DNA from 3 places in the Novosphingobium sp. PP1Y genome. Region 1 is predicted to be linked to each of the others. Evidence: riboswitches for the same ligand, from Rfam matches in the RefSeq annotation. Region 1 holds a riboswitch; each other region holds the start of a gene.
The links. A riboswitch is a leader RNA that binds a small molecule or an ion and turns the genes downstream of it on or off. The one in region 1 is predicted to bind cobalamin.
Positions count from the first base shown of each region.

Region 1 (10,142 bases):
TGGGAAATGGTCGTCAGTGTCAGTGCGGCAAGGCCGACGGACAGGAAAAGGCGGCGCAATAGGGTTCTCCGCGGGGTAGCTTCAATCGATCTTGTCGCGGCGATGGCCCCTTCAGTCAGGGACTCGCGCGATCGCCGGGACGGAACCTAACAGTTCCGTCCGGCAGGTATAGGGCCTTGCGGCGAGGACATTTCTGCTTGCAGTGCGCTGCCGTTGGCTAGAGGTCGATCCCCGGCTGCGCCTTGATGCCATTGCGGAAAGCGTGCTTCTCGTCACCGATCCTGCTCACCGTGTCGGCCAGTTCGATGAATTCGGCATGGGCCGCGCGCCCGGTGATTACCACGTGCTGCATCTCCGGCCGGTTCCTGATCGCAGGAAGGACTTCTTCCAGCGTGAGGTAGCCGTAATTGATGAGGTACGTCAGTTCATCGAGCACGACGAGCGAGATCTCAGGATCGGCCAGCGCGGCCTTTGCCTTGGTCCACCCGGCCTGCGCAGCGGCAATGTCGCGCTGGCGGTTCTGGGTTTCCCAGGTGAAGCCCTCGCCGCAGTTCTCCCAGGTGACGCCCGGCTGCACGGAAAGGAAAGCGCGTTCGCCCACGTCGACCTTGCTCTTGATGAACTGGAATACCGCCGCCGTGCGCCCGTAGCCCAGCGTGCGAGCCACCATGCCGAAGGCGCTGGAGGACTTGCCCTTGCCGTTTCCTGTAAGAACGAGCACCAGCCCCTTGTCGATCCTGGCTGCAGCAATGCGCGCATCGACTACGGACTTGAGCTTGCGGGTCCGTTCCTTGTGGCGGCGGTCTTCTTCGGCGAGATTTTCGGTATCGGTCATAGCGGTTTGGCCTCTCTCGGGGGTGGCATGCGGCGGGGCGAAGGAGAGTCCGGCAAGTTTGGCATTCACTCGGGTTTCCTCTTCGACGCACGCACGATTGTCGTTTGCCAAGGGATTGCCCGCAGGATGCGAGGCCCTCGTCCGCCCGGTTCATCCCGCCCGCGCGAAGGAACGACGGTAGCGGGCCGGTTTCCTGACTTTCCGGATCGCCGCGCCTTTCGCCGCCTTCTCGAACAGGGTGTGCCCGTTCAATGGCATAGTGGCGATGCGCTCACCGGTCACAGTTGCGGGAGCAGTGCCGCAGATGCAGCGAAGACGTCGCTGCCCGGACTTCCCGATTAAGCCCTTGCGGGCACCCGTTACGGCCCCGCGGATAGGCCAGGGCAAGTCTGCCTGCAAGCATATTGCGCTTGCGAAGGGCACGACTGCGCGATACTTGCCGGGCTGCGACAGGTTCCCCGCAAGGGGATCAAAAGGGAATTCGGGTGCAAGTCCCGGGCTGCCCCTGCAACTGTAAGCGGCGAGCCATCCGGCCATTTCGCCATTGGGACCCAAAGCCGGTCCTGAGAAGGCGGCCGGAGCGGCGCTGACCCGTGAGCCAGGAGACCTGCCTGCCGCAGTCGTTCTTCATCCGGGCAGGGCGCACCGGGTGTTCGAGGGCCCCGTTATGGCGGGGTCACCCCTCGCGCAACGACAGTCATCGTCTCGCCGGTTGGGATTCCGGTGGGGCTGGAGCCGTTTGCAAGGAGGGAGCGCCGCCATGCTCTTGATGTCATTTTGTCGTCCGCGCTCGGGAGCGTTACGCTGATGCTGCGTGCAGTCGACGCAAACGCCTCGGTTGTGGTCTGCTCGACCTGTCGCCATTCCGAAACCGAACGTGAGGACGAACACGGCGAGCGCGGCGGTGCGCGGTTGGCCTCCGTGATGCGCGAGGTGCAGGCAGGCGATCCAGCGCTGGCCGCCGTTAGCGTTCAGGAAATGCCGTGCCTGTTCGCCTGCAAGCGTTTCTGCACCGTGCATATCCGGGCGCCCGGCAAGATGGGATATGTCTTGGGAGACTTCGCCCCTGACCGTGAGGCCGCGCACGCGATTCTCAGCTATGCTGCGCAACATGCCGAAAGCGAAGAGGGCGTCGTCCCCTATCGCAACTGGCCGCAGGGCGTGAAGGGGCACTTCATCACCCGCACCCCGCCAGAAGGCTTCTTGTGCACATGATCCGGTTCGAAAGCCGCGAAGCCTTTGCCGCAGCGCTCCTGGATCTGCCCGAGGCCAACAAGGTCGCGCAGGCCGCCGCACAGTTGCGCCAGGACGCCTTGACCAAGCCGCTGGGCTCGCTCGGTCGACTGGAAGACATCGCGATTTTCATGGCCTCGTGGCAGGGGAGGGAACGACCGGTGCTGGAGCGCATCCGTGCGGCGATCTTCGCCGGCAACCACGGTGTCGCCGCAAGGGCGGTCAGTGCCTATCCGCCCGAAGTGACCGCGCAGATGGTCGCCAACTTCGCGGCGGGCGGGGCGGCTATCAATGCCCTGGCCGGCGCTTGCGGTGCAGAACTGGTCATCGTGCCGATCGAGCTGGACCGTCCGACGGCGGACTTCGTCGAACAGCCTGCCATGAGCGAGGAAGATTGCCTGGCCGCGCTCAATACGGGGGCTGCGGTCGTCGAAGAGGGGTTGGACCTGCTTTTCGTGGGCGAAATGGGGATAGGAAACACCACACCCGCAGCCGCTCTGTGTGCGCAGGCCTGCAATGGCAAAGCTGCCGAGTGGGTCGGTGCCGGAACGGGTCTCGACAGGGACGGTATCGCCTACAAACAGTCCGTCGTCGCACAGGCCCTGTCCTTTCACGGTGCCCGCTGCACCGATGCTTTCGAAACCTTGCGCCGATTGGGAGGGCGCGAGATTGCTGCAATGGCCGGGGCCATTCTTGCTGCCCGGATCAAGCGCATTCCGGTGCTGCTCGACGGGTTCATCGTCTGCGCCTCCATAGCGCCGCTGGTGGTCGATCAGCCGCGTTTCGCAGCGCACTGCCTTGCCGCTCACTGCTCCATGGAAGCAGCCCATGCCAGGTTGCTGGACTGGCTTGGCCTTGCCCCCCTGCTGCAACTGGGGATGCGGCTGGGCGAGGGCACCGGTGCAGCGGTGGCGGCGCAGCTTGTGCGCTCGGCAATTGCTGCGCACAACGGCATGGCGACATTCGCCGAAGCCAGGGTCGCAGGCGTTGTATGACGAGCTTCATGCTGCACCTCATGCGGCACGGAGCTCCGCAGCGACCCGGCCTGATGCTCGGCCACCTCGACGAGCCGCCGCTGGCTTGCGGCATTACCGCCTGCCTTGAACGTGCTCGCGCTGTTGCCTGCAAGCAGGTTCGCTGTTCGGACCTTGCCCGCTCATGGCTTCCGGCTCGGGAGATATCGGCGCAGCGCGGTCTCGCAGCACAAATCGACCCGCGCTGGCGTGAACTTGATTTCGGTGCGTGGGACGGACAGCCTCCGCAGCAAGTGCACGGTGACGCGCTTGCCCGGTTCTGGGACGATCCGGATGCCTATCCTCCGCCGCAAGGCGAGACATGGTCGGCTCTCGTCTCTCGCGTGGGAGAAGCACTGGCGGATATCCGCGATAATTGCCTCGTGGTGGCCCATGGCGGCTCGATCCGTGCTGCGGTCTCCTGCCTCACCGGGCTCGATCATCGCGGCGTCTGGGCATTCGACCTGCCATACGGCGCGTTGCTCAGCCTGCGGGTATGGCCGGGAAGCAAGAGTGCTGGGCAGATCATATCGCTTGAGACGACCGCGCCATGATCCGCCGCTTCGTTCTCGCCATGCAGTTCACCACGCGCGTGCCCCTGCCGAACGTGAAGGCCGACGAGGCGGACTTCGCCGCGCTGCTGCGCTATTTCCCGCTCGTGGGGCTGGTTGTCGGCGCGGTCGTGGCAGGCGCCTGGTGGCTGGGGTCGCTGCAAGGCGCCTGGCTGGCGGCACTGCTTGCACTGGTGGCCTGGGTGGCGGTGACGGGCGCATTGCATCTCGACGGACTGGCCGACGTGGCCGATGCGGCCGGTGCCGCGCATGGCAATCCAGCGCGGCTTTCCGAAGTGCTGGCCGATCCGCGTGTCGGCAGCTTCGGCGTCGTCGTCGTCGTGCTGCAATTGCTCGCCAAGTTCGCATTGCTGCAACATATTAGCCTCGCTGAATTGCCGCTGCTCTGCATCCTGCCGGGACTTGCGCGCATCGCCCCCCTGTTCTGGGCAAGGATGCTGCCGCCCCTGCACGAAGGACTGGGCAGCCGTCTCGGCGCCGGGGTGCGGGTTTCGGATCTTGCGCTCTGGACCATTCCCGCACTGTCTGTCTTTTTGTGGGAGCCTGCCTTCGCGGTGATTGTCCTGGCGATACCGATATGGTCCATCTGGCTCCGCCGCAGGCTCGGCGGAATATCGGGCGACGGTCATGGCGCAGGGATAGAACTGTGCGAAGCAATCCTTCTAGCAGCGCTGGTCCTGACGTGAGCGCCGTGCAGGCCGTGCGGCATGGCGGGCGCCTTAACGAGGCCTGCCGTCGCTACGGCGGACGTCCGAAGGACTGGCTGGATCTTTCCACGGGGATCAATCCTGAGGCATGGCCCGCAGCATCCGTCCCGGCGACCGACTGGACCAGATTGCCCGAACCCGACGCGCTCAATGAACTCGAGGCTCGGGCCGCGGCGCACTTCAGGGTCGATTCCGGTCATTGCTGCGCGATCGGCGGAAGCGAGCTGGCGATCCGCCTGGTCGCCCGCCTGCTCGGTCTGCAGGGGCGTGCGCTGCAACCGGCTTACGCAAGCCATGAAGAGGCCTTTTACGGTCCGGCCGCCGACTTTGGGAAAGTCCCGGTTGAACCGGTCGCCCTGATCTTCGCCAACCCGAACAATCCCGATGGTCGCCTGCGGCAGGGTCACGACATACTCGCGTGGTCCGATCGGCTGACCGCTGAAGGGAGCTGGCTCGTGGTTGACGAGGCCTATGCCGACTGCGAACCGAGCGAGAGCGTCGCGCCGCACGTGCACGATGGCCGGCAGCTGATCGTCCTGCGCTCCTTCGGCAAGTTCTTCGGTCTTGCCGGACTGCGGCTTGGTTTCTTGCTCGGACCGAGTGACCTGATAGCCGCCATGCGCGAAGCTATCGGGGACTGGCCGGTCCATGCTGCCGCGCTCGCCATAGGTACGGCAGCTTACGGGGATGCAGCGTGGATCGCGGGTACGCGCCTTGCCCTCTTCGAAAGGGCGCGAGCGCTCGATGCGGTCCTGACAGGACATGGCCTGAAGCCAAAGGGAGCCTGTCCGCTGTTCCGGCTCGTCGAGACGCGCAGCGCGGAACCCCTCTTCCGGCACCTGGCGCAGAACCGTATCCTCGTGCGGCCTTTCGAGCGTTTTCCCGACTGGCTGCGGATCGGCATCCCGGCTTCCTCGCGGGACTTGCGGCGCCTTGACCGGGCCCTTCCGCATGGCTGAGCCCATCGCATTCTGCGCCATGGCCATCGAAAGCATGCTGGGATGGCCTACTCGCCTGCATCGCCGCTTCGGCCACCCTGTTGGCATGTTTGCCTGGCTCATCGGGGCGTGCGAAGGGCGGTTCAATCGTACGCTTGTCCGCAACGGCCATCGGCGGACCGGCGGAATCGTCACCGTTTGTGCCTTGCTCGCTTTCGCAGGAGGCGGCGCGTGGCTGATCGAACAGACCTTGCGGCAGCTGGCGGGAGCCTGGGCTTGGCCGATCCTGTGCCTGCTCGCCTGGCCTGCCATGGCCGCGCGCAACCTGGACGATCACGTTCGCCCGATCCTTAGCGCCCTTCAGCGCGGAGACCTCGCGCGTGCGCGTGAGGCCGTCGGCTGGATAGTCGGCCGCGACACTGCCGCGCTCGACGAGGCCGGCGTCGCGCGTGCGGCCATCGAAAGCCTTTCGGAAAGTTTCTGCGACGGCGTCGTTGCGCCGCTGTTCTGGCTGCTCGTCCTCGGACTGCCGGGAGCCTGGGCCTACAAGGCAATCAACACGGCAGACAGCATGATCGGCCACCGCGAGACGCCCTATACGCACTTCGGCTGGGCCGCCGCGCGGAGCGACGATCTGGCCAACCTCGTGCCGGCGCGCATTGCCGGGGTTCTGCTTTGCTCGGTCGCCATGCGGGGATGGGCCACGCTCTGGCGCGATCATGCCCGCCATGCCTCTCCCAATGCCGGTTGGCCCGAAGCGGCCATGGCCGGCGCCCTGTCGGTACGACTTGCCGGGCCGATCGCCTACGACGGGGTGCTGGCGGACAAGCTCTGGATCGGGCAGGGGGGCGAAGCCGATGCGGGGGCGCTTGCCCGCGCCTTGGCGATTTACCGGCGCGCATGCGCCTTGTTGGGAATTATCGCCTTGGGGGCTGCATGGCTGGCTTGATGCTGCAGGGAACCGGGTCCGACGTGGGCAAGTCGGTTCTCGTGGCGGGACTGTGCCGGGCACTGGCGAACCGGGGCTTGCGGGTCCTGCCGTTCAAACCGCAGAACATGTCGAACAACGCCGCCGTCACGCCCGAAGGCGGGGAGATCGGCCGTGCCCAGGCTCTTCAGGCCATCGCAGCGCGTGCGCCTCTGCACGTCGACATGAACCCGGTCCTCCTCAAGCCGCAGGCCGACCGCACGTCCCAGCTGATCGTCCATGGCAAGGTGCGCGGCACGCTTGGATCGGGCAACTTTCGCGAAGGGCGCCGCAATCTTCTGCCCGAAGTGTTGGCAAGCTACCGGCGCCTTGAGGCGCAGTGTGATCTGGTGGTCGTCGAAGGTGCAGGGTCTCCGGCCGAGATCAACCTGCGTTCGGGCGACATCGCCAATATGGGCTTTGCCCGGCCGGCCGGGGTGCCGGTAGTGCTGGTCGGCGACATCGACCGGGGCGGGGTGATCGCGGCGGTCGTGGGCACGCGCAATGTCATCGAACCCAAAGACGCGGCGATGATCCGCGGGTTCCTGATCAACAAGTTCCGCGGCGATCCGGCACTGTTCTCGGATGGCTACGACGCCATTGCCGAGCGCAGCGGGTGGCGTGGCTATGGGCTCGTGCCATGGCTTTCGGCCGCAGCGCGCCTGCCCAGTGAGGATGCCGTCGTGCTCGAGCGCGGGCAGGGAGCAAGGCCCGGACGCAAGCTGGTCGCCTGCCCGATCCTTCCGCGCATCGCGAATTTCGATGACCTCGATCCCTTGCGCGGAGAACCGGATATCGACCTTGCCATGATCCCGCCGGGCACGCCGATCCCGGCGCAGGCTTCGCTCGTTGTCCTGCCCGGTTCGAAAGCGACAATCACTGACCTGGCCTTCATGCGGGAGCAGGGCTGGGACATCGACATCCTTTCACATCGACGCCGGGGCGGCATGATCCTGGGCATCTGCGGCGGCTATCAGATGCTGGGGCGCAGTCTTGCCGATCCGATCGGCATCGAGGGCGCCCCTTCGAAAATCTCCGGGCTTGGGCTTCTCGATGTGGATACGCAGATCGGAACCGTCAAAAGCCTTGAAGCCGTGAGCGGTACGGCTCTCGATGAGCCAATCAGTGGCTATGAAATGCACATGGGCGTGACCGACGGGCCGGGACGCATCCGTCCTTTCGCGCAGTTCGATGACGGACGCAGCGACGGTGCGATCAGCGCTGACGGCCTCGTTCTCGGCACCTATTGCCACGGTTTCCTGGGCACTCCCGGTCTGCGCAAGTCGCTTCTGGGCAGAATCGGGGCGCAGGGCGGTGCATTCGATCAGTCGCATGTGGTGGACATGGCGCTCGACGAAATCGCCGAAGTGCTCGAAGCGCATGTCGATATTCCCGGATTGCTCGAACTTGCAGGGAGTGCGCCGCGATGAAGCGCCTGCTGGTGCTGGGTGGCGCGCGCTCGGGCAAGAGCCGCTATGCCGAGGAACGACTTGAAGCTTTGCCGGGGCGGCTTGGCTATATCGCCACGGCGCAGGCTCACGATGCGGAAATGACGGCGCGTATCGCCCAGCATCGCGCGCGACGCAGCGAGCGCTGGGAGACGTGGGAGACGCCGTTCGCACTGCCCGAGGCGATTGTCGGGATGGCAGGCCGCTGCGATGCGCTGCTCGTCGATTGCCTCACCTTGTGGCTGACCAACCTGATGTTGTCTGAGTATTCCATTGCCGACGGGCGGGAGCACCTGATCGATGCAGTCACCGCCTGCCCGGTGCCCATCGCCCTGATCGGCAATGAAGTCGGTCTGGGTATCGTTCCGGATAACGCACTGGCCCGACGCTTCCGGGACGAGGCGGGTTTGCTCAATCAGGCCGTCGCAAAAGCTGTCGACGAAGTTGTCATGGTTGCTGCCGGATTGCCGCTGAACTTCAAATCCGTATAATATATGTTGCGTTTTGTGAAAGCGTGCTTGCGAAATGGACGGCGCAGGGCCGCTTGAGCTTATTCGTTAGCGTGCTAATTATTAGTCATGAACGAACGTGAGCGGCTGCAACGGAACCTGGCGACCCGGATCGGGCCGGTGGCGCGCGCCTGGCAACAACTGGGCGATGCTGCGCTGGCGTCGCTCGACATCTCCAATTCGGCAGGCTGGGCGCTTGTCCATCTCCTGCGCCTGGGCGGCGATGTCCGTCAGGGCGACCTTGCACGAAGCATCGGTATCACCGAGCCTTCGCTGGTCCGCACGCTCGACCGCCTGGAAGAAGCCGAACTGCTCGAGCGGCGTGCCGATGAGCAAGATCGCCGCGCAAAGCACGTAAGACTGACCGCAAGGGGCATCGATCTTGGCAAGAGGATCGATGCGCGTCTCGTGGCGGTGCGCGGTGAATTGCTGGCAGAGCTGGGCGACGATGAACTCTCGACAGTCGTCAAGGTGCTCGAACGCCTGTCCGTTCGCATCGCAGAGACTGCGGACCGTCTATGATGAAGCGCTTCGGAATCGACGCCGCGGTATTCTCGCTCAAGGCTTACATCGCGGCGATGATGGCGGTCTATATCTCGATCCAGATCGGGTTGGAACGGCCGTACTGGGCATTCCTCACCTCCTATATCGTCGCACAGCCGCTTGCAGGAGCGGTGCTGTCGAAGGCGCTGTTTCGCGTAATCGGCACTTTCGTGGGCGCAGCGGCCAGCGTAATCATGGTACCCAGTCTCATCAATTCGCCGGTGCTCCTGGTTGGCGCAATCGGCTTTTGGCTGGCGCTTTGCGTGTTCGTCTCGCTGCTCGATCGCACGCCGCGCGCCTATGCCTTCGTGCTAGCGGGCTACACCGCGGTTCTGATCGTGCTGCCGAGCGTCGATACGCCCGGCGCCATTTTCGAGACAGCCAGCTTGCGGCTTCAGGAAATCTCCATTGGCATCCTGTGCGGCAGCCTCGTGCATGGCCTTGTCCTGCCGCAGTCGATCTCCGCCTTCCTCTTGCGCAGGGTCTCTACGATCCTGCTCGACGCCGAACGCTGGTCGGCGGATTCGCTGCAGCCGAGCCCAGATCCCTCCGTCGATGCCGAAAGGCGCAGGTTGGCGCAGGACATCACGGAACTTCACCAGCTTTCGATCCACCTGCCGTTCGAGACCGCACGCACGGCGCCGCGTATCCGCACCGTGCGCGCGCTGCAGGACCAGCTCTCGCTGATCATGCCGCTCGGCGCGGCGGTGACGGACCGGATCGAGCAATTGGACGCCGAAGGATCGATTCCGGGCGATGTGCAAGGCCTGCTCGACGATGTGCGCGCGTGGTTGCGGAACCTCGACTGGCTCGCTCAGGCGGATCGCGAGGAACAGGCCCGACAATTGCAGACGCGCTGCGCCGAGCTTGAGCCCGTCGTCTCGGCGGATTCGAGCTGGCACGGACTCATGCTGCTCAGCCTCGTTTCGCGCCTTTCGACCCTGATCAGGGCGCACCGCGATTGCCGTGACCTGTCCGAGCAGCTTTCTTCCCTGGATCGCAAGCCGGTCTCGGCACGCGCTGCCGAACTCCTCGAAGGGCGGCGCGGCCGAGAGTTGCATTACGATGTCGGCGGCGCGACGAGGGGGGCGATCGGCGCTTTCGTCACGATTGTCGTCGGTTCGGCGCTCTGGATCGGCAGCGGATGGACCGAGGCATATGCCGGCGTCATGCTTGCCGGCGTTTTCTCCGCCCTTTTTTCGGCCGCACCGGATCCGCTGGCTCCCTTGCGTGCTTTCTTCATCGGCACCCTCATCGCCATCGTCATTGGCGCCATCTATGGCTATGCGATCCTACCTGCCTTGCATGGCTTCCCCGAGTTCGCCGCAGCACTGGCACCGGCATTGCTTCTACTGGGGGCCTTGATGTCATCCCCGC
Region 1 is NC_015580.1:2,776,032-2,786,173, reverse strand. It holds gene ggt (gamma-glutamyltransferase) at 1-59, opposite strand, end outside; gene cobO (cob(I)yrinic acid a,c-diamide adenosyltransferase) at 218-835, opposite strand; cobalamin riboswitch at 1,001-1,210, opposite strand; cobalamin riboswitch at 1,270-1,465, shown strand; gene PP1Y_RS19170 (DUF1636 domain-containing protein) at 1,643-2,050, shown strand; gene cobT (nicotinate-nucleotide--dimethylbenzimidazole phosphoribosyltransferase) at 2,047-3,063, shown strand; gene PP1Y_RS19160 (histidine phosphatase family protein) at 3,060-3,635, shown strand; gene cobS (adenosylcobinamide-GDP ribazoletransferase) at 3,635-4,339, shown strand; gene cobD (threonine-phosphate decarboxylase CobD) at 4,231-5,319, shown strand; gene cbiB (adenosylcobinamide-phosphate synthase CbiB) at 5,312-6,247, shown strand; gene PP1Y_RS19140 (cobyric acid synthase) at 6,235-7,695, shown strand; gene cobU (bifunctional adenosylcobinamide kinase/adenosylcobinamide-phosphate guanylyltransferase) at 7,692-8,204, shown strand; gene PP1Y_RS19130 (MarR family winged helix-turn-helix transcriptional regulator) at 8,292-8,744, shown strand; gene PP1Y_RS19125 (FUSC family protein) at 8,741-10,142, shown strand, end outside.

Region 2 (10,142 bases), 950 kb from region 1:
GCGACTGGAACCTCGACGGGGCCGTGCAGGACATCGACCTGATCGGCACCATCGGCGAGGAACTGGCGAACTCTGGCAAGTGGCCGCAGTGGAAGGCCGGCTCGGAGTTCAAGGCGATCCGCGACAGAAGCGAAGGCGTGCGGCAATAACCATGCGCCTGCGCCTTCCGATCAGCGCGCTGCTGGTCCTTGCGCTTTCGGCCTGTGGCGGCGGGGTGAAGTTCCGCCCCGTCAGCGACACGCCGGTGCGCGTGGGCCCGCCCTACAAGATCCGCGGCGTGACCTATACGCCCGCCGCGGATCCGCACTATGACATGCTCGGCTATGCGACGTGGTACGGCAACGAGTCCGGCAACCAGACCGCCAATGGCGAACGCTTCCGGCCCGACTGGGTGACTGCCGCGCACAAGACGCTGCCGCTGCCCAGCTATGTCGAGGTTACCTCGCTCGATACCGGTCAGCGCATTATCGTGCGGGTGAACGATCGCGGGCCCTTCGGCGAAAGCGCGCGGATCATCGACCTCTCGCGCGGGGCCGCCGAGCTGCTGGGCGTGCGCGCCAGGGGCAAGGCGGCGGTGCGGGTGCGCGTGGTCGAACCGACCGAGCGCGACCGCGCGGCCCTGCGCGAAGGCAAGGCCGCAAGCAAGCTGCCGCCGATCCCGGAGCGCACGCTGGCCAACCTGCAGGCGCAGTTCGCCCGCGGGGTCGGCTCGCGCTGAGGCCCCGGCCTTACTCGGCCGCTTCGAGCTGGGCGTAGGCGTCGGCTTCCTTGCCGATCAGGATATCGGCCAGGAACCAGTAGGCCTCACCCCAGGCGGCCAGCACTTCGTCGCTGGCGGCATCGCCCAGCACGTCGCGGATCGCCGGAAGCAGGGCATCGGCGACGTAAGGGTAATGCTCGGCCTTCACCCCGGTCTCGACATGGCGCTGGACCATACGCTGCACCGGCGCGGTGAGATTCTGCAACTTGTCCACATTCTGCGCATAGGCAAGGATCGCGGCGGCAAGTCGGCGCGGCTGTTCGCCGGAAACCTGCGCGGCCTGGTCGAACATCGCCTTCACTTCCTCGTTCACGAACAGGCGCTCGTACATGCGGGTGGTGATGGCGACGCCGTGCTCCTGCAGCACGGGCGCGGTGGCCTTGACGATGGCGACGGTCTGTTCGGAAAGCGGCTGAGCCATGACGAATCCCCTAAAAGATGCAAACTGAATGCATCTATACAGCGCGACTAAAAGATGTAAATAGGAAGCATCATTATTTCGGAGACCCGCCTTGCGCCTTACCGCGCACACCGATTACGCCTTGCGCATCCTGCTCCACGCCGCGCTGACGCAGGCGCAGGACCCAGACGCCCTGCTCTCGATCGCGGAGGTGGCTAAGGCCCATGCGATCTCGCGCAACCATGCCATGAAAGTGGTCAATGCGCTGGGCAACGCGGGCCTGCTGGAGACCCTGCGCGGTCGCGGCGGCGGTTTTCGCCTGGGCAGGCCGGCCGACGAGATCCGGCTGGGCGACGTCGTGCGCCTGACCGAGCCGAACCTGCAGCCCGCCGACTGCGGATCGTGCGTCATGCAGCGCCACTGCGGCCTGATCTCGCCGCTCGACCGGGCGGTGCATGCCTTCCTCGCCGAACTTGACAAGCAGACGCTGGCCCAGGCCGCGGTGGAATCGCGCCTTCCCGCCATGGCCGCGCCGCTCTGACGGGAACTTTCAGCGCCCCTGCACGTTCTCCTCCATGCGAGAGGAGAAAACGCAATGGACACGACCAAGATCGGACAAGAGATCCCCTATCGCCGCAAGAACGATCCGCGCAGGACCGGCTCGCTGATTTTCGATCGCGAGCGCGACGACCATGTGCGCGACAATGAAGGCGGCGAAGAGATGAAGGTCTGGTCCGGCGGACACTTCAAGAAGAGCTGACCGCCGGATCGACAGCCCCCTGCGCAAGTTTCCGCCGACGCAACAAATGTTCGTCTGGCGCAGGGGGTGCATGGTGTTTGGAACAGCCCTGCTCCCGCTTGCACTCGGCAGCCTGCTGACGCGCGTGCGCAACGTGTTCGGCCAGCTCGTTTCGGCCAATACCAACGACACGCCCGATGCCATCGATACCGCGATGTCGCCCAAGCTCGCATCCCTGTCCCTCGAGACGGGGAGGAAATCCGGGCTGCGGCATGGCGGCCGGTCCCGCTCATCCTGAGCCTGCCGAAGGACAGGCACCAAGGCCGCCCTAGCGCGCGTCCAGAGTAAAGGGCGAAGGCTGCCCCAACGACAGGGCACGCTCGCCCGGATCGCCCAGCCAGCGTGCCGGGCAGTTCCAGACCCGGTGGATCACTTCGCGGGCCAGCGCGATCTCGGGCGGGCCCTCGGCCTCGACCCTGCCGTTCTTGAGCACCACCACCTGATCGGCGTGGTTCATTGCCGTCGCCAGGTCGTGCAGCACCAGCACGACACCGCGCCCGGCCCTCGTCTGCTGGCGAAAGCGCCGCATCAGGGCGGCGGCATGGGCAAGATCGAGATTGGCGAAAGGCTCGTCGGCCAGCACCCAGCCGGGGCGGGTCGCCAGGACGCGCGCCATCAGCGCCCTTGCCCGCTCGCCGCCCGACAGACGCGAAACCGGGCGATGGCGAAGGCCTTCGAGGTCCATCGCGGCAATCGCCTCGTCGATGGCTTCCTGCGCTTCCTTTGCCGGGGCATCCTTCCACGGCAGGCGGCCGATCGAGACCAGCACTTCGACCGAAACGTCCCAGGCCACCTCAGGCGACTGCGGGAGGTAGCCGATCCACTGCGCACGCTGGGCCGTCGAGCATTGCGACAGGGGCCGTCCGCCCAGCTGGACATCGCCCACATCGGGCCGCAGCAGCCCGGCCATGCACGAAAGCAGCGTCGACTTGCCCGCGCCGTTGGGGCCGCAGATCGCCGTGACCATCCCGCGACGGCACTGCAAGGACACTCCGTCGAGCCGGTTCTTCACGCTCAGGTTGCTGGCGCCAAGGCTCATGCCAGTTCCTGACGCATCTTGAGCAGCAGGTGCAGGAAGAACGGCGTCCCGAGCAGGCTGAGGGCGATGCCGAGACGCAGTTCGCCCCCGGCCAATGGCAGCACGCGGCACAGGCAATCGGAAATGAGCAGGAGCAGCGCGCCTGCCAGCGCGCTCGGGACGATCAGCGAGGACGGGCGGTGGTCGGTAAAGGGGCGCACGAAGTGGGGCACCATCAGGCCGACGAAACCGATGATCCCGGCCACCGCCACGCCCGAGCCGACCGTCAGGCCGATGCCGATGATCATCATCGCCTGCAGCCGGAACGGCTCGACCCCCAGCGAGCGCGCCGCGGCTTCGCCCAGCGTCAGGGCATTGAGGCTGCGCCCGGCGGCCAGGAGCACGCCGATCCCCGCGGCGGTAAGCGGCAGGGCGATCCAGACTTCGCGCCAGGAGCGGTCGGCAAGCGAGCCCATCGTCCAGGTGACGATCTCGGTCATGGCGAAGGGCGATGGGCTCAGGCTGATCGCAAGGCTCATCAGCGCGCCGGCAAGGCTGGAGACCATCAGGCCCGCCAGCGTGAACAGCGCGACGCCGCCGCTGCGACCGGCGATCAGTGCCAGCAGCGTCATCGCTCCGCAGGCCCCGGCAAGCGCGAAGACCGGCAGCAGCCACGGCGAGGCGGCATAGCCGGTCCAGAAGCTGAGCACCGCGCCCAGCGCTGCGCCGGGTGCAATGCCGAAGAGACCCGGGTCGGCCAGCGGATTGCGCAGGAAGCCCTGCATCGCGGCTCCGGCAGCGCCCAGCCCCGCGCCCACCACCAGCGCCAGCACCGCGCGCGGCAGACGCAGCTGGACGAGGATGATCGAAGCATTGTGCGCCGTCGGCGAAAAGGGATCGATCCACACGCGTCCGGCGAGCAGTGAGAGCGGCACGGCCACCAGCAGGCCGGCCAGCAGCAGGAGGATGAGGCGCGGGTTCATCGCACCCGTGCCGTCCGGATCGCCGCGTCCTGCCGGTCCAGTTCGCGCCGGGCGCGCCCGAGCGCGTCGATGGCGCGCGGGATCGTCGGGCCGCCGCACCAGAGGATCGAACGATCGAGCGGAAAACGCTTCATGCGGCTCAGGCTCGCGAGAGCGGGGTGATGCAGCATGCGGTCCTCTTCGGCCAGCGGATTGCCAACTGCGAAGACGACGCGCGGCGGATCGGCCAGTACTTTCTCGAGCGGCAGGAAATCGGCCTGCGAAAGCCCGCGTGCACTGGCCGCGTTCGTAAAGCCGGTGTGCTTCATCATGTCAACGATCAGGGTGTCGTCACCTGCGACCAGCCCTGCCGATTCCCAGACCAGCGCCGGTACGGGCGTAGCGCCCCGGGGCGGCGCGGCGCGGGCCAGCGCCTCGTCGATCCGGCCGATCAGGCGCTTGCCCAGTTCGGGATGGCCGGTGAGGCCCGCAAGTTCCCGGATCTGGCCGCGCGCAGCCTCAAGGTCCGGCGCAATCGGCATTTTCACCACCTTGAAGCCCAGCTCGTCGAGCGCGCTGGCCGTGGCGGGCGGCAGGAAACTGCTGGCGACAACCACTTTCGGGCCGATGGCGGCGACTTCCTCCACCGTGCCCGAGACCGCGCGGTAACCGCGCGCCTTGGCAAGGTCCATCGAAGTGGACTGGGCATCGTGGCTGTAGCCCGAGATCGCCAGCAACTGGCCCGGCCCGGTCACTTCTGCCAGGATCGCATCGGTGCAGGGATTGAGCGAGACGATGGTCGGGTGGGCCGGATCGCCCGGCGCGGCAAGCGGGGCGGCCCCGGTATGGCCGCCCCCGCAACCCGATATGCAGGTCCATGCCAGCGCAAGGACCCCGGCGCGGACCAGGGCCCGCGCCAGATGCTTCCCTCCGGTCCTCCCGGACTGCGGGGGAAGCGACAGGGTCACATCTTCACCCGAACCCCGGCATAGGCCGAGCGGCCCGGCGTGCCGTAGCCCGAGACCGTCGTGTAATCGGCATCGGTCAGGTTCTCGATGCGCGCGAAGACTTCGTAGCGCTGCGCTATCGTGTAGCTCGCCCGCAAGGTCGCGGTCACGTAACCGTCCAGCGGGGTCAGATTGTAATTGTCGTTGTAGCTGTCGGACACCATGCGGATATCGCCGCCCAGCGTCAGCCCTTCAAGCGGCGCGTCCCAGTCGGCCGAGACGGTGAGTGCATTGCGCGGACGGCGGGCAAGGTCGTTGCCCCGGTTGAGATCGCCGGCCGTGCGGTTCACCGACTTGACGTAAGTATAGACCGCGCTGGCACGCAGTCGCTCGGAAACCCGGGCGCCCAACTCGATCTCGGCGCCGGTTGCGCGGGCCTTCCCGACATTGGCATAGAAACCGTAGCGGCCATCCCCGCAAAGCGCATCGCTCGATCCGAAGCACGAGACGTAGTCGATCAGGTTGCGGCTGTCGCGGCGAAAGCCGGTGACCGCGAAGTGCAGCGGGCCGTTGCGGTCGCCATACTCGATCCCGGCATCGTAGCTGCGGCTGCGCTCGGGCATCAGCTCGGGATTGCCGTATTCGGAGAACAGCTGATAGAGCGTGGGCACCTTGAAGCCTTCGCCGTAGGAGGCGCGGATGCGCCAGCCCGCCGCCACGGTGACGCTGCCGTTGGCACCGAAGGTCCACTTGTCGCCGAAATTGGAGTGGTCGTCGTAGCGCACGCCCGCGGCCAGGCTGAACAGATTGCCGTAGTAGCCGAGCAGGCCGTGCACGCTCGTCAGTTCCGCGTCGGCGCGAATGCGCGAGCCGTAGAGGAAATCGTCGGACTTGATGTGCGACCATTCATGGGCGCCCCCGAAGTCGAGCCGGACGGCATCGGTGGCGTCGTAGGAGCCACTCAGCTCCGCCCTTTCGCTGCGGCCCTGCGTTTCGGAATTGAACTGGTCCGAGATCGTCGGGTCGTAGTAACGGCGGCGGGTGTCCGAAACCTGATAGCCTGCATCGAGCGTGAGCGCATCGCCGGTCCACGTCAGTCCCGCGCGGCCGCCCAGCTCGCGGGTCTTCTGGTACTCGGGCGTATCGGCGAAAGTGTAATCGGGCGCCGGATAGCCATCGAGGTCGAGCGTGCCATCGGTAAAGCGGCCCACCACGCTGGCGGTAAGGCCCGGCACCAGATCGACGTGGGCACGGCCACCGGCCCGCCACTGCCTGAAGCCGTCGGCCTCGGTACCGGACGCCGCCTGGCTGATGCCATCGGTGCGCATGTAACCGCCGTTGAGGTTGACGCCGTAAGTCTCGCCGGAAAGCCCGGCCGAAACCTGCCCGTCGAAGCTGTCGCGCGCGCCATACTCTGCCGAGCCCTCGACGCCGTTGACGTCGCGGCTGGTGATCGCCAGCACGCCGCCGATGGCTTCCGATCCCCAGACGACCGAGTTCGAGCCGCGCAGCAGTTCGACCCTGCCGACCGGCCCGGTCATCAGGTTGCCGAAATCGAACCCACCGCTGGGCGCGGCAATGTCCGCAACGCGCAGGCCGTCGACCAGCACCAGAAGCTGCTGGGAATTGGCGCCGCGCACGAACAGGCTCGTCGTCCCGCCGATGCTGCCGTTACGGCTGAAGGTCACGCCCGGCAGGCGCTCCAGCACGCGGGCGACGTCCGGCCCCTGGATGGAATCGATCTCCTCGCTGCCGACGACGCTGACGGGCTGCCCCGCCTGATCGACGCGCAGCGCGCTGCCGGTCGCGATCACCGTGATCGCGTCGCCCAGCGGAACGAACGGCGCGACATCGGCCTCATCGGCAAGAGCGGGGGAAACAAGAGCGGGTGTGGACACGGCAAGCGCGGTGCCGAGCAGATACAGATACTTCACGTACAAACCTCCAACCTGAACGAAGCGTCGCTCGTGGCTGAGGCCGCGCCTTCACGGCGCATGACTCGCTGCATTCCGGTCCAACCCGCCCGGCGCGGAACGACCATCACTGGCAGGTCTCCTGGCTCCCGGATCATAGCGCCGCCCCACCTTCCCGGCATCCTTGTGACAAGACACCAGTGGCCAATCGGGACGGAACTCCCCGGTCACAGTTGCGGGGACAGCGCCGGAATCGAACCGGCTTCCCTCTTAGGTCCGGCAAGCCGGACAACCCGTGACGTGGCCGGGCGGATACTGCGGTGTTGCAGGCTTTGCAAGCACGGCCACGCAAGTACCTGCCCGCGCAACCGGTTTGTTTACCGGTTAAGGCTACAAGGCGGCGGTGTGTCGCTTCGGGACGGCGACCACGGAGCGGATGCGCCGGATCGATAGGCGGGTTAGGCGCAGGATGCGCCGACGAGCCACGTTGACGGGGCGCACGTTGAAGTGGCGCACATTGACGGTGCGCACTTTGACGGTGCGCACTTTGACAAGGCGAGCGAAAGGAACCGAGTGACCGAGCCACCTGCCCTGATGGCCCTGATCGGCGAAAGCGAGGCGCGCCCACGCGACTTCGCGGCCCGGTTCGAGCGCGGGCGCAGGAACCGGCATGCGCACCGCGCCCATCTGCAGCGGCGCTGGAGCGTGGCTGCTGCAGGCCTTGCCGCCATCGCCCTGCCCGCCTTCGCCTCACCGGGACACTGGGACCGCTTCACCATCGCCGCTGCCACGGCCGAGGCGCAGACCCCCGAGCCGATGCCCTTCGAGCGCGCCGGATCGAGCTTTCCCGGCTCCGCCTTCTATTACCTCGAACAGGAAGCCGCGCCCCTGAAGGTGGGCGAAGGCATCCATTCCGACGCCGGGGACGCGGCCGCACCGCCCCCTGAAGCCCGCGCCCCTGCCCGCCCGCTCACCATCGATGCCAGCGGCATCGACCGCACCCGCGCGCTGCAGTGCATGACCGCCGCCATATACTATGAAGCCGCAAGCGAGGCCGAAGCCGGCCAGCGTGCGGTTGCGCAGGTCGTGCTCAACCGGGTGGCCCACCCGGCCTATCCCAATACCGTGTGCGGCGTGGTCTACGAAGGATCGGAACGCTCCACCGGCTGCCAGTTCTCGTTCACCTGCGACGGCTCGCTCGCACGCAAACCTTCGCGCTATTTCTGGGACCGGGCGATGCAGGTCGCCCGCGCCGCGCTGTCGGGCTACGTCTATGCCCCGGTCGGCCTGGCGACGCATTACCACACCGTGCAGGTCCATCCCTACTGGGCTGCGAGCCTCGATTACCTCGGCACCATCGGGGCGCATCGCTTCTACAGCTTCCATGGCGCGGCGGGCCGCCCGGGCGCCTTCCGCTTCGCCTACCTGGGCGGCGAACCGGCAGCCGCGCCGCACCCCCGCGACACCGCTTCGCCCACCATGGCGGCGGCAGACACGCTCGATCCGGTGGCGATCCAGCGCCGGTTCGATGCACAAGGGGCAGCGCCGACTGCCGCGGCAAGCCCGATCGAGACAGCCGCCGCCAAGACCGCGCCCGCGCCGATCTATTCCAGCGCCATTCGCGAACGCGGCGGCGAAGCACTCTACCGGGCGCAGAAGCTGCCCGAAACCGGCGACATCAAGCCGCAATACGCCAATAGCGGCCGCTGGATCGCCCAGCCGGGCACCTGACCCGGCGCGATCTGTCTCCTTTCGGGGCACCGTGGGGCCATGGCAAGAATTCGGCAACCATAGGCCATTACAAACACTTAGAGCATCATCGCCATAAGGGTGCCGATCAGAACAACGACACAAAGGGCCCGCCTGACATGACGATCCGCTTCTCCGCTGCCTATGGCGGAAAAAGTCCAGCGATTGTGCGTGCCCTGTGCCCCTCCGCCCCCCTGGGCGCAGTCAACGACAATGGCTGCAGGCCCATTCTCGGCGGCTCCGCCCGCCGCGCCATCGCTGCCTATTCGGAACAGATGCACCTGCCGATGCAGGCGGCGAACGACCAGCGGATGCTGACCGAGGCCCTGCGCCACTTCGCTCGCCACGGCCTCTCGGCCGCTGCCCATGCGCGCGAGAACGCGGAAGCCGCCAAGGCCGCGAGCGACGAGGAAGCGTGCCGCTGGTGGATCTCGATCTGCCGCCAGCTGGACCGCCGCATGGCCGACGCCCTGGCGCGCAAGATCGCCCGCCACGGCTGATCCTGCGGCGGCGAGACGGCCGCGCCCCATCTTCGCAGGTAATGCCGCGCGCGAGGCCCATCCTTCGACAGGCTCGGGACGAGCGGTGCGTGTGGGGTGAGCGCAGCCGCTCCGAATCGCGACGGCGCGCAAGCCCCTCAAGTCCGCGCATCTTGCCCTTCCGGCGATTCGCCCCGAGCCTCTTGCAATGCCCTGGCTTCGGTGAGAGACATGTCCCGCGCCGCGCAAGACTTACGCAAACCTTGCCAAATCGTTGAAAATCCGCGCCTGGCGGTCCTGTTTTATCGCCACTATTGCAATTGCGAACTATTATCAATTAAAAGTGCCCGCTTGCGCCCTGCCCGCGTCGTTTCGCGGTTGCAATGTCGGTGCGAGGGGCGTAGGGCCCGCTTCGCAACTGACGGCACCTGCCTTATGCGGGACAAAGCAGGCCGCCTTTCACGTCCGAGGTCCCGCCATTGGGAAGGACAAGCACGCATCATGGCTCGTAAGAAGATTGCCCTTATCGGCGCCGGCAACATCGGCGGCACCCTCGCGCACCTCGCTGCGCAGAAGGAACTGGGCGACATCGTCCTGTTCGACATCGCCGAAGGCATCCCCCAGGGCAAGGCTCTCGACCTGTCGCAGTGCGGTCCCGTCGAAGGCTTCGACGCCGCCATCACCGGCACCAATGACTACGCCGACATCGCCGGCGCCGACGTCATCATCGTCACCGCTGGCGTTCCCCGCAAGCCGGGCATGAGCCGCGACGACCTGCTGGGCATCAACCTCAAGGTGATGAAGTCGGTCGGCGAAGGCATCAAGCAGTACGCTCCCGACGCTTTCGTGATCTGCATCACCAACCCGCTCGACGCGATGGTCTGGGCGCTGCGCGAATTCTCCGGCCTGCCCCACAGCAAGGTCGTCGGCATGGCCGGCGTGCTGGACTCGGCGCGCTTCTCGACCTTCCTCGCCTGGGAATTCGGCGTTTCGGTGCGCGACGTCACCAGCTTCGTGCTGGGCGGCCACGGCGACACCATGGTCCCTGTCGTCGAGTACTCGACCGTCAAGGGCATCCCCGTTCCCGACCTCATCAAGATGGGCAAGTCGACCCA
Region 2 is NC_015580.1:1,826,509-1,836,650, reverse strand. It holds gene PP1Y_RS14835 (M28 family metallopeptidase) at 1-149, shown strand, start outside; gene PP1Y_RS14830 (septal ring lytic transglycosylase RlpA family protein) at 152-718, shown strand; gene PP1Y_RS14825 (globin domain-containing protein) at 729-1,181, opposite strand; gene PP1Y_RS14820 (Rrf2 family transcriptional regulator) at 1,273-1,701, shown strand; gene PP1Y_RS26120 (hypothetical protein) at 1,756-1,920, shown strand; gene PP1Y_RS14815 (M3 family metallopeptidase) at 1,991-2,197, shown strand; gene PP1Y_RS14810 (ABC transporter ATP-binding protein) at 2,228-2,998, opposite strand; gene PP1Y_RS14805 (iron ABC transporter permease) at 2,995-3,960, opposite strand; gene PP1Y_RS14800 (ABC transporter substrate-binding protein) at 3,957-4,907, opposite strand; gene PP1Y_RS14795 (TonB-dependent siderophore receptor) at 4,904-6,820, opposite strand; cobalamin riboswitch at 6,914-7,111, opposite strand; gene PP1Y_RS14790 (cell wall hydrolase) at 7,373-8,530, shown strand; gene PP1Y_RS14785 (hypothetical protein) at 8,668-9,048, shown strand; gene mdh (malate dehydrogenase) at 9,529-10,142, shown strand, end outside.
Region 2: it holds a riboswitch for cobalamin, as region 1 does, so the genes downstream of both, PP1Y_RS14795 (TonB-dependent siderophore receptor) here and PP1Y_RS19170 (DUF1636 domain-containing protein) in region 1, are expected to answer to the same signal.

Region 3 (10,142 bases), 680 kb from region 1:
CAACTAAGCGCGGGCAGCAGCGAAAGGTGCCGGGGGGCGCCGATCACCAGTTCGGCCTGCGCAAGTGCATCGCGCGCGGCGGCCGAAAGCCCCTCCACCCCATCCTCGCCGATGCCGAGGATCGTCAGCCACCGACCGGGGCCAGTGAAGGAGGAAGTGTCAGCCATGCCGAAAGTTCTCCTGCTGGGCGGCACTACCGAGGCAAGCGCTCTGGCCCGCCTGCTCGCCGATGCCGGCGTGGACACGACGCTCAGCTACGCGGGACGGACTACCAGCCCCCGTAAGCAGCCGGTCCCGGTACGCGTCGGCGGATTCGGAGGTGCCGAGGGCCTTGCCGACTGGATGCGGGAAAACCGGGTGACCCACCTCATCGATGCGACGCACCCCTTCGCGGCAACCATGAGCGCCAATGCCGTCACCGCCGCGCAGCTTGCCGGAACGCCGCTCATCGCCCTCACCCGTCCGGCATGGGAACCGCAGGAAGGCGATCGCTGGCGTCACGTGGCGGACGTTGCCGCCGCTGTGTCCTCGCTTGCCGGGCCTGCCCGCAGGGTCATGCTGGCGCTGGGCCGCATGCATGTCGGCGCGTTCGCCGCGCAGCCGCAGCATCACTACCTGCTGCGCTTCGTCGATGCGCCCGAGGGCCCGCCGCCATTGCCGCGCCGCAGCCTCGTCGTCGATCGCGGGCCCTTCACTGTCGACGACGACATCGGGCTGATGCGCGAGCACGCCATCGAACTCGTCGTGTGCAAGAATGCCGGAGGAACCGGCGCGCAGGCCAAGCTCGTGGCGGCGCGCGAACTGGGCCTGCCGGTGGTGATGATCGACCGCCCCGCCATTCCCGCACGGCGCGAGGTCCACGATCCGCTTGAGGTCCTGCACTGGCTGGATCACGCGGCAGCTTCCACGGCTGAACGCGGCGTATAGAGAATCGGCCCGCCCTCGCGCGCGATGATGCGGGTGCGGCTCGACCCCACGATTACTACGGTGCGCATGTCGGCCATCTCCGGCCGCGCTTCACGCAAGCTCACGATGCGCAATTCCTCGTCGGGCGTGGTGACGGCGCGGGCGAAGAGGATCGGCCGCTCGGGCCCGCAAGCCTCGCGCAGAACCTCCAGGGCCCGTGCGAAACCTGCAGGTCGCGACGCGGAGCGCGGGTTGTAGAACGCCATCGCGAAGTCCGCTTCGGCGGCGAGGCGCAGGCGCTTCTCGATCAGGTCCCAGGGCTTGAGATTGTCCGAAAGGTTGATCGCGCAGAAATCGTGCCCCAAGGGCGCTCCGGCGCGGGCGCTTGCTGCAAGCATCGCGGTAATCCCGGGCAGCACGCGGATATCGATATCGAGCCACGCAGAAGGCCCCGCCTCCAGCGCTTCGAACAGGGCCGAGGCCATTGCGAAGACGCCCGGATCGCCCGAAGACACCACGACGACGCGACGCCCCTGCGCGGCAAGGTCGAGCGCATGGCGCGCGCGGTCCAGTTCCACCCGGTTGTCCGAAGGATGCAGCCGCAGCCCCTCGCGCGGCGCAATCCGCGCAACGTAGGGAATATAGCCGATCACATCGGTTGCCTCGGACAGCGCCTGCGTGACCTCGCCGGTCACCAGCGCCTCGTCGCCCGGCCCCAGCCCGGCGACGCAGACCCGGCCCCGATCCTGCGCCCCGTTCAATACCGGCGCCCCGCTCACGGGCGGCGTCCCTGACCGTGGATCAGCAGGATCGAGAAATAGGGCGTCACGTTCTCCGCCTCGGCAAGGCGGGTCACGCGCTGGTCCGGCATCGCCGCATGCTCGACCAGCCACGCATCCTGCTCGCGCCCGGCCGCGGCGACGGCACGGCGCAGCTTGGCCAGGTTGCGCCCGATCTTCATCACCACCAGCGCATCGGTATCGCGGATGCGCCTCTCCAGATCGGCCTCGGGCAATGTCGCGGTCAAGACGGTCAGGACGTCATCGCCCCATGTGATCGGCACATCGGTCGCATTCCACGCCCCCGACATGCCGGTGATCCCTGGCACGACCTCAACCGGAACATGCCCGGTCAGCCGCGAATGCAGGTGCATGAACGAGCCGTAGAAGAAGGGATCGCCCTCGCACAGGACGACGATGTCCTCACCTTCGCGGGCGAGCGCCAGAAGCCGTTCGGTACTCTGCGCGTAGAACTCGGCAAGACAGGCCTTGTAGCGCGGATCGTCGAAGGGGATCTCGGTGGTGACCGGGTACTCCAGCGGAATCTCGATCACGTCGGGACGGAGCAGTTCATCGGCAATGCGGCGCGCCTGTCCCGGTCGGCCGGCCTTGCGGAAGTAGGCGACATGGCGGGCGGAGCGCACCAGCCGGTCGGCCCGCACGCTGAGCAGATCCACCGCGCCGGGACCGAGGCCGACCCCATGGACGGTGCCGCAGGTCACGCCCCCAGTCATTCGGCGCGGCTCGCAAGCGCGTTGACGGCAGCCACGGTGATCGCACTGCCGCCCAGTCGGCCCTCGACAATGCAGCACGGCACCGGCGGCGCAGCCCAGAGCGCCGCTTTCGATTCCACCGCACCGACGAAACCGACCGGGCAGCCGACGATCGCCGCCGGGCGCGGGCACGCCGGGTCCTCAAGCATGTTGAGCAGATGGAACAGCGCCGTGGGTGCATTGCCGATGGCGACCAGCGCCCCCGCAAGATGCGGCCGCCACAATTCCAGCGCCGCGGCGGAGCGCGTATTGCCCATCGCCTTCGCCAGTTCGGGTACTTCGGGTGCGCGCAGCGTGCACAGCACCGGATTGTCCGCAGGCAGGCGGGCCCGGGTAATGCCTTCGGAGACCATGTGCGCATCGCACAGGATCGGTGCACCGCCTGCCAGCGCCTCTCGCGCGGCTTGCGCAAAGCCCGGCGAAAAGCGGACGTGCCGGGCAAGCTCCACCATGCCCGCGGCATGGATCATGCGTACCGCAACGGGTTCTTCTTCGGGCGAAAAGGCCGTCAGCTCGGCCTCGGCCCGGATCGTGGCGAAGGACTGGCGGTAGATCGCTGCGCCATCGGTTTCATAGTCATGCGGCATCAGCCTGCTCCGAAAAGAGCCAGGACCTCGTCCCGGCCAAGAGCGAGGCGCTCGCGCCCCTCGCCCGAAAGATCGTATCGCCCCTCGCGGCCGATCAGCGTCACATCGGCCCGCCCGGTCGCCGCACAGCGCTTCGCGCAGCCAGAGACATGCAAGCGTCCGGTGACCTGCGGAGCGATGCGGCGCGCCAGCGCGCGGGTCTCGACGCTTGCCTGCGGACACGACGGCGCACCCGGGCAGGCATCGACGCGCAGGAGCGGATCGGCCGGATCGTCCACCAGCCCCTCCACGGGCGCAAAGGCAGCGCCTTCGACGATGAGCAGCCGCCAGGGAGTGGTGCGCAGCGCCGTTGCCGCCGGGTCCGAGATCAGGCGGGCCAGCGCCAGTGCCGAGATCTGTCCGAAAGGCACGCCCCATGCCGCACCTGTGGATGTCGGGCCGGGCTGCAAGGGGCAAGACCCCCGCGCAGGCAGCAGCGAGCCTTGCGCCCACTCGGGAAGTTCAGCTGTAAACCGGCTCATGCGACCGGCCTCAGGCCCGCCGTTTTCAGCGAACCAGCGCGCCATGGCGATCAGGCGGTCGACTTCCGCGCCAGCGGTCACTTCCGCGCCCGCGGTCCGGCCCTGCGCGCGCAGGATCAGGCTGCCGCCGGCCGCACGCTCGATCCGGAAATCACCCGCCTCCCCCGGCAGGACAGGGACCGCCCCGGCGTCGATCACGAAGCCGACCTTGCCCGGCAACTCCGGCAACTCACCGAGCCTTGCGATGAGTTCAGCGGCAATCCGCGCAGTATCGTCGGCTTCCTGCCAGATGGGCGCGACAAGGAGATTGCGCTTCTTCTCGTGGACGGGATCGGCCTCGACCAGTTCCAGTTCGACGAGCCGTACAATAAGCGCAGGCCACTCAGCCTCGCTCACCCCGCGCAGCTGGAAGTTGCCGCGGCGGGTCAGGTCGATCAGGCCATTGCCGAAGGTCAGCGCGGCATCGCACAGGCCCAGCACCTGCTTGCGGTTCAATCGCCCGAGGCGCGGGCGCACCCGCACCAGCAGGCCGTCTCCCGCCGCCATCGGATGCCATGCATCGGGACACCAGCCCCTGATCGCGAAGCCGCTCATTGCCCGCCTCCCAGGCTGGCAAGGATCGAGTTGCGCCGCGTCCGCCACAGGCCAGCGGCATGAAGCGCGCCGAAGCGGGCTTCCATGGCTGCGAGCGCTTCGGGATTTTCGCGCGCCATGAACGCCCGCACTTCCGGCTCGCCGAGCGTCGCGTCGTGATAGAGATCGAACAGCTGCGGCGGCACCGAAGCGGCGAGATGCGCGAAGGCGCCAAGGTGATCGAGCGTCGCGGCCAGTTCGGCAGCCCCGCGAAAGCCGTGGCGCATCATCCCGGCAACCCAGCGCGGATTGGCCGCCCTTGCCCGCACGACACGCGCAATCTCCTCGCTCAAGGTCCGGGCATGCGGCCGGGCGGGATCGCGAATGTCGAGGTGGTAGAGCGCCGCCTTGCCGCCGGTAACCGATTGCGCTGCGGCAAATCCCGCCTCGTGCGCGGCATAGTCGGCCGCAAGCAGCAGGTCGGTCTCGGGCAGGTCCTGCAGGTGCACGAAAGCGTCAGCCCCGGCGACGCGCTCACGCAAACCCGCAGGATCGGGCGCCTCGTCCTGCCCGTCGAGCGCATGGTCGGACGCCGCAAGCCAGGCTTCACCGGCAGCCCGGCGCGCTTCGTCGGTATAAGTCTCGGCCGTATCGCGCAGACCGAGACCATAGCGCCCGGGACGCGGGCCATAGACGCGCGGGGCTGCGGCCCTGCCGGCGAAAGGATTCCACTCCGGCGTCTCGTCCCTCTCGCTCAGTGCGCGCACCGCCATCCCGAACAGGGAGGCAAGGACCGGAAACGCATCGCGGAACAGACCCGAGACGCGCAGCGTCACGTCAATGCGGGGCCGGTCGAGCATGGCCAGCGGCAGGATTTCCACTCCGGTCACGCGTTCGGACGCATTGTCCCACACCGGCTTTGCGCCAAGCAGGTGCAGGGCCATGGCGAACTCCTCGCCCGCCGTGCGCATCGTCGCCGAGCCCCACAGGTCGACCACCAGACCGCGCGGATAGTCGCCATGGTCCTGCAGGTGCCGGCGGACCAGTTCCTCGGCGAGGACCACGCCTTGCGCATGGGCCGTGCGCGAAGGCACCGCGCGCGGATCGACCGCGAAGAGGTTACGCCCGGTCGGCAGGACATCGGAGCGCCCGCGCCATGGCGAACCGGATGGCCCCGCCGCCACGCGCCGTCCGGCCAGTGCGGCCAGCAGTCCGCTGCGCTCCGCCTCGCCCTGCTCGCCGCGGCCGTAGACATGCAGGCCCTCGCCGAACTGGCTCTCCTTCACGTCGCACACGAAGCGGTCGATGCGGGTGATCGCCTCGACCAGCGAGGTCGCGCCGTCGAGGCCGAGTTCAGCCTCCAGCCCCAGCGCCTGCGCTTCCTCGCGGATGGCCGATTGCAGCCTGTCACGCCGCGCCGGATCGAGCCCGTCGGCGTTGGAAAACTCGTCCAGCAGCGCTTCGAGGCGCGTCAGTCCTGCGCCTTGCTGCGCGGGAGCCAGCGGCGGCGGTGCGTGTCCCAGCGTGACGGCTCCGATCCGGCGCTTGGCCTGCGCCGCCTCGCCGGGATCGTTGACGATGAATGGATAGATGACAGGCAGGGCGCCGGTCAGCGCCTCGGGCCAACAGGCATCGCCAAGCGCCACCGATTTACCCGGCAGCCACTCAAGCGTTCCGTGCGCGCCGAGATGGACGAGCGCATCGACCCGGCGCTCGTGCAGCCAGAGATAGAAGGCAACATAGCCATGACGCGGGCAACGCGAGACATCGTGGTAATCCTCGTCACGCTCGGCAGACCAGCCGCGCTCGGGCTGCAGGGCGACCAGGACATGGCCAAGCTCCACGACGCGAAAATGAAAGGCGCCGTCGGCAACGGCGGGGTCCCTTTCGGCGTCTCCCCAGGCCTCGGCCAGATCGGCCTGCAGCGCTGCAGGCAAGCGGGCCAGAGCGGCGCGATAGGCGCCGAGCGGCCAACTGGCGGTTGCTTCGCCAAGGCCCGCCACAAGGTCATGGCCGCATTCGACCGCGTAACCGGCCTGCGCCAGATCGGCGAGGATCGCATCGGCGGAGGCCAGTGCATCCAGCCCGACGGCGTGGGCCATCTGGTAGCCCTTGCCCGGATAGGTCGAGAGAACCATCGCAAGGCGCCGCTCTGCCGCGGGTTTCCGGCCCAGCGCGATCCACCCCGCGACGCGCGCGGCAATCGCTTCGATACGCGATGGCTCGGCGCGGTGGGCACTGCGCGAAAATTCAAGGGCATCGTCGCGCGCGGCGGCTTCCTTGAAGCTGGCCACGCCTGCAAAGATGCGGCCGTCGACTTCGGGAAGCACGACATGCATGGCGAGATCGGCCGGCGACAGACCGCGCGAGGCATCCTGCCAGGCTTGCCGCCCGCTCGTCGCCAGCGCGACCTGGAACACCGGGACACCGGCGCCGTCGAGCGGCGTCGCGCCTTCATCGTCACGCGCGGAAAAAGCGGTCGCATTGATCACCGCCGCGGGCTGCAGCGCCCGCACCCAGCGATCCACCCAGCCGCGAACTTCAGGGGCCTTCAGCGAGGGCACGTAAAGGCCCAGCACATCGAAACCGCGTGCGCGCAAGGCCGCGTGGAGTGCCTCGAAAGGATCGAGATCGGCGGAGCTGAGATAGGATCGATAGAACGTGAGAAGCACGCGCGGGCGGGATGCTGTCAGGGCAAAGGCCGCCGGACAGGCCGTGTCTTCACCTGGAAGCCAGGCCCCGGCAGTCGGCAGCGCCTGAATAGCCCGGACTTCGCAACCCGTCTTGCCGTCCGCCAGCAGGCCGCCCGCTTGCGCGAGCCGTGAAAGAGCTGCCCGCGCCGCAACCGCGCCGCCGATATCGCAAAGGCGGGTCAGTTCGCGCAGCGTGGAAACCGGAACGGTCGAGACGGCATCGAGCCTTTCGTCCTCGCGCCCGTCTGCGGGCAGCACGGCCAGCGCGATCCCGCGCGAACGCGCCAGCGCCTCCACCTGCTGCAGGCCGTAAGTCCAGTAGGGAAGCCCGCCGATGATCCGTACCAGGATCGCCTTCGCACATGCCAGCGTGCGCTCGACATAGGTGTCGACCGACAAGGGATGCGTCAGTGCCGCAAGATTGGCGAGGCGCAGCGAGGGCGGACTGTCCCCCGCATCGCGCGCGCTGCGCCACCCGGCAGCGAAAGCGCCGAGGTCGCTGTCCGAAAACGACAGCACCACGAGATCGGCCGGAGCCTGCCCCAGATCCTGCGGAACGGAGGCTTCCTCGATCCCGTGGGTCTCGCGGAAGATGACGTGCATCGCGGCCTCAGCCCTGCAGCACGGCCCTTATCGCAGCGGGATCGAGGTGATCGTGCTCGGCAATGGCGACCAGCGACGTGAGGCGCGCTTCACCGGGGCGCCAGGGGCGGTCGTAGTGGCTGCGTACCCGCGCGCCGACCGCCTGCACCAGCATGCGCATCGGCTTGCCGGCTACCGCGACATAGCCCTTCACCCGCAGCACCCGGTGATCGCTCGCCAGTGTTTCGATGCGTGCGGTGAGAGCAGCGGGATCGGCGATTTCGCCCAGTTCGATGACGGCGCTGTCGAAATCCTCGTGCTCGTGATCGTCCTCGCCATCGTGGTGCGAGGGACGCGCGGCAATGTCGTCCTCGGCAGCAGCGCCAAGGCCAAGGATCACACGCGGATCGACGACGCCCTCGCTCAGTTCGATGACCGGGACCGGGCGCGGGGCTTCGGCGGCGATGACTTCACGCGCGCGGGCAAGGCCCTCGGCGCCGGCAAGGTCGGCCTTGGTCAGCAGCACCATGTCGGCGCAGGCGAGCTGGTCCTCGAAGACTTCGGACAGCGGCGTCTCGTGATCGATTTCCGGGTCGGCCGCGCGCTGCGCCTCGAGTGCGGCGAGATCGGGTGCGAACCGGCCCTCGGCCACGGCCTCAGCGTCGGCAAGGGCAAGCACCCCGTCGACAGTGATGCGGCTGCGGATCGCGGGCCAGTCGAAAGCCTTGAGCAGCGGCTTGGGCAGCGCGAGACCCGAAGTTTCGATCAGGATGTGATCGGGCCGGGGTTCGAGCGCCAGCAGCTTCTCGACAGTGGGGATGAAGTCGTCGGCGACGGTGCAGCAGATGCAGCCATTGGCCAGTTCGACGACGTTCTCTGCCGGGCAGTCGGGGATGGCGCACGACTTCAGGATATCTCCATCGACGCCCAGCGTGCCGAATTCATTGACGACGACCGCCAGGCGGCGACCGCCGGCATTGCGGATGAGATGGCTGATGAGCGTGGTCTTACCCGCGCCCAGAAAACCGGTGATGATCGTTACAGGGACCTTGGACAGGTCAGGCATCGGCAATTCCCCACGCGCCATGGCGACAACGGCGGGGCTTGCCGGGAGCGAATCCGACCGACGCGCGGCGACGGGCGGGCGCGAAAAGGCACCCGTTACCGCGCGTTCGTGCAGCCCCAGCCGCACAGCTTCGTCGCTCAGACGGAAGAATTACCGTGCCGTGACCATCCCCTGGATCAAGGCAAGAGCGACCGGTGCGCCGGCAGGTCTCCTGGCTTGCGGGTCACTGCTTGATGCACGCCTTCCCGGATCGCCTTGCGGCTTCATCCAGTGGCCGGCCCTTCGCGTGAGGAAGGGAACCGTGTGCATCTCGCTATCCGCTCACAGTTGCAGGGACAGCCGCGGTTTTGGGAAGGAGAGACCTTCCCGCACCGCATTCCCGATTAAGCCCCTTTCGGGGCACCGGCGCGATCATTCGAAGCACAGAATCGATCCGTGCTTCGAAGCGAGGCCCTAGAACAGATCGACCGCCAAGCCAATCGCCTAAGGACCGCTTCTCATGCCGAGATGCGCACTTCGATATCGTCGAAGCGCTTCCAGCGGTAGATCGCGAAGCTGGCGAGCCAGCACAGCACGAAAAGGCCGATGATGCCGAACCCCAGGCTGTTGAAGTTCTCTCCCAGTTCGCCGGCAATATCGAACAGGCCGCCGGTGAGGCCCAGCTTATCGCCGATCAGGGCGACCGTTTCGATCCCGCCGATGACGATGGCGACAAGCGCCGAAATCAGGGTGATGGTGATGTTGTAGTAGAGCTTGCGGATCGGCTTGACGAAAGCCCACTCATAGGCGCCGAGCATGACGACGCCGTCGGCGGTATCGATCAGCGCCATGCCCACGGCGAAAAGCACCGGCAGGACGAGGATCGTGCCGATGGAGAGCCCGTCCGCCGCCTGCCCCGCCGAAAGGCCCAGGATGGCCACTTCGGTCGCGGTGTCGAAACCCAGCCCGAACAGGAAGCCCAGCGGAGCCATGTGCCAGCTGCGGGTGATGAGGCGGAACATCGGCCGGAAAAGGCGCGCCATCAGCCCGCGATTGCCCAGCAGCATGTCGAGGTCTTCCTCCACATAGGCGCCCCCGGCACGGACATGGGCGAAGGTCTTCCACACGTTGCGCAGGATGATCAGGTTCATGGCGGCAATCGAGAACAGGAAGATCGCCGAGATCGAGGTCGCGACGAGACCGCCGACCTGCTTGAGACTTTCGAACTGCGTCAGTGCGCTCGTCGTCAGGGCAATGGCTATGGCCGCGATGGTGACGATGCCGGAATGTCCGATGGCGAACCAGAAGCCGACTGCGATCGGGCGCTGACCGTCCTGCATCAGCTTGCGGGTCACGTTGTCGATGGCCGCGATATGGTCCGCGTCCACGGCATGGCGCAGCCCCAGGCCCCATGCCAGCAGGGCCGTGCCGAGCATGAGCGGCTGATCGTGGAACAGCGAGAAAGCCCAGATCCAGGCGGCGATATTGGCGGCCACGAGCGGGCCGAAAAGCCAGCCTATCCGGCGGCGCAGGTTGGGTCGAACAGAATGCGGCAATTGAGCCATGATGCGAAATCGTCCTCCGGCGTCTTGCGACAAGGCCGGGACGAACCGCTCTGGCGAACGGCCGGAAGGCGCAGGCAACCGGACGCCAGGGCCGGTCGACACGCCGCTCCGCTGCGGC
Region 3 is NC_015580.1:2,096,537-2,106,678, reverse strand. It holds gene PP1Y_RS16105 (bifunctional cobalt-precorrin-7 (C(5))-methyltransferase/cobalt-precorrin-6B (C(15))-methyltransferase) at 1-167, opposite strand, end outside; gene PP1Y_RS16100 (cobalt-precorrin-6A reductase) at 166-927, shown strand; gene cobJ (precorrin-3B C(17)-methyltransferase) at 891-1,685, opposite strand; gene cobI (precorrin-2 C(20)-methyltransferase) at 1,682-2,419, opposite strand; gene PP1Y_RS16085 (precorrin-8X methylmutase) at 2,416-3,045, opposite strand; gene PP1Y_RS16080 (precorrin-3B synthase) at 3,045-4,160, opposite strand; gene cobN (cobaltochelatase subunit CobN) at 4,157-7,435, opposite strand; gene cobW (cobalamin biosynthesis protein CobW) at 7,443-8,480, opposite strand; cobalamin riboswitch at 8,664-8,902, opposite strand; gene PP1Y_RS16065 (HoxN/HupN/NixA family nickel/cobalt transporter) at 8,978-10,024, opposite strand.
Region 3: it holds a riboswitch for cobalamin, as region 1 does, so the genes downstream of both, cobW (cobalamin biosynthesis protein CobW) here and PP1Y_RS19170 (DUF1636 domain-containing protein) in region 1, are expected to answer to the same signal.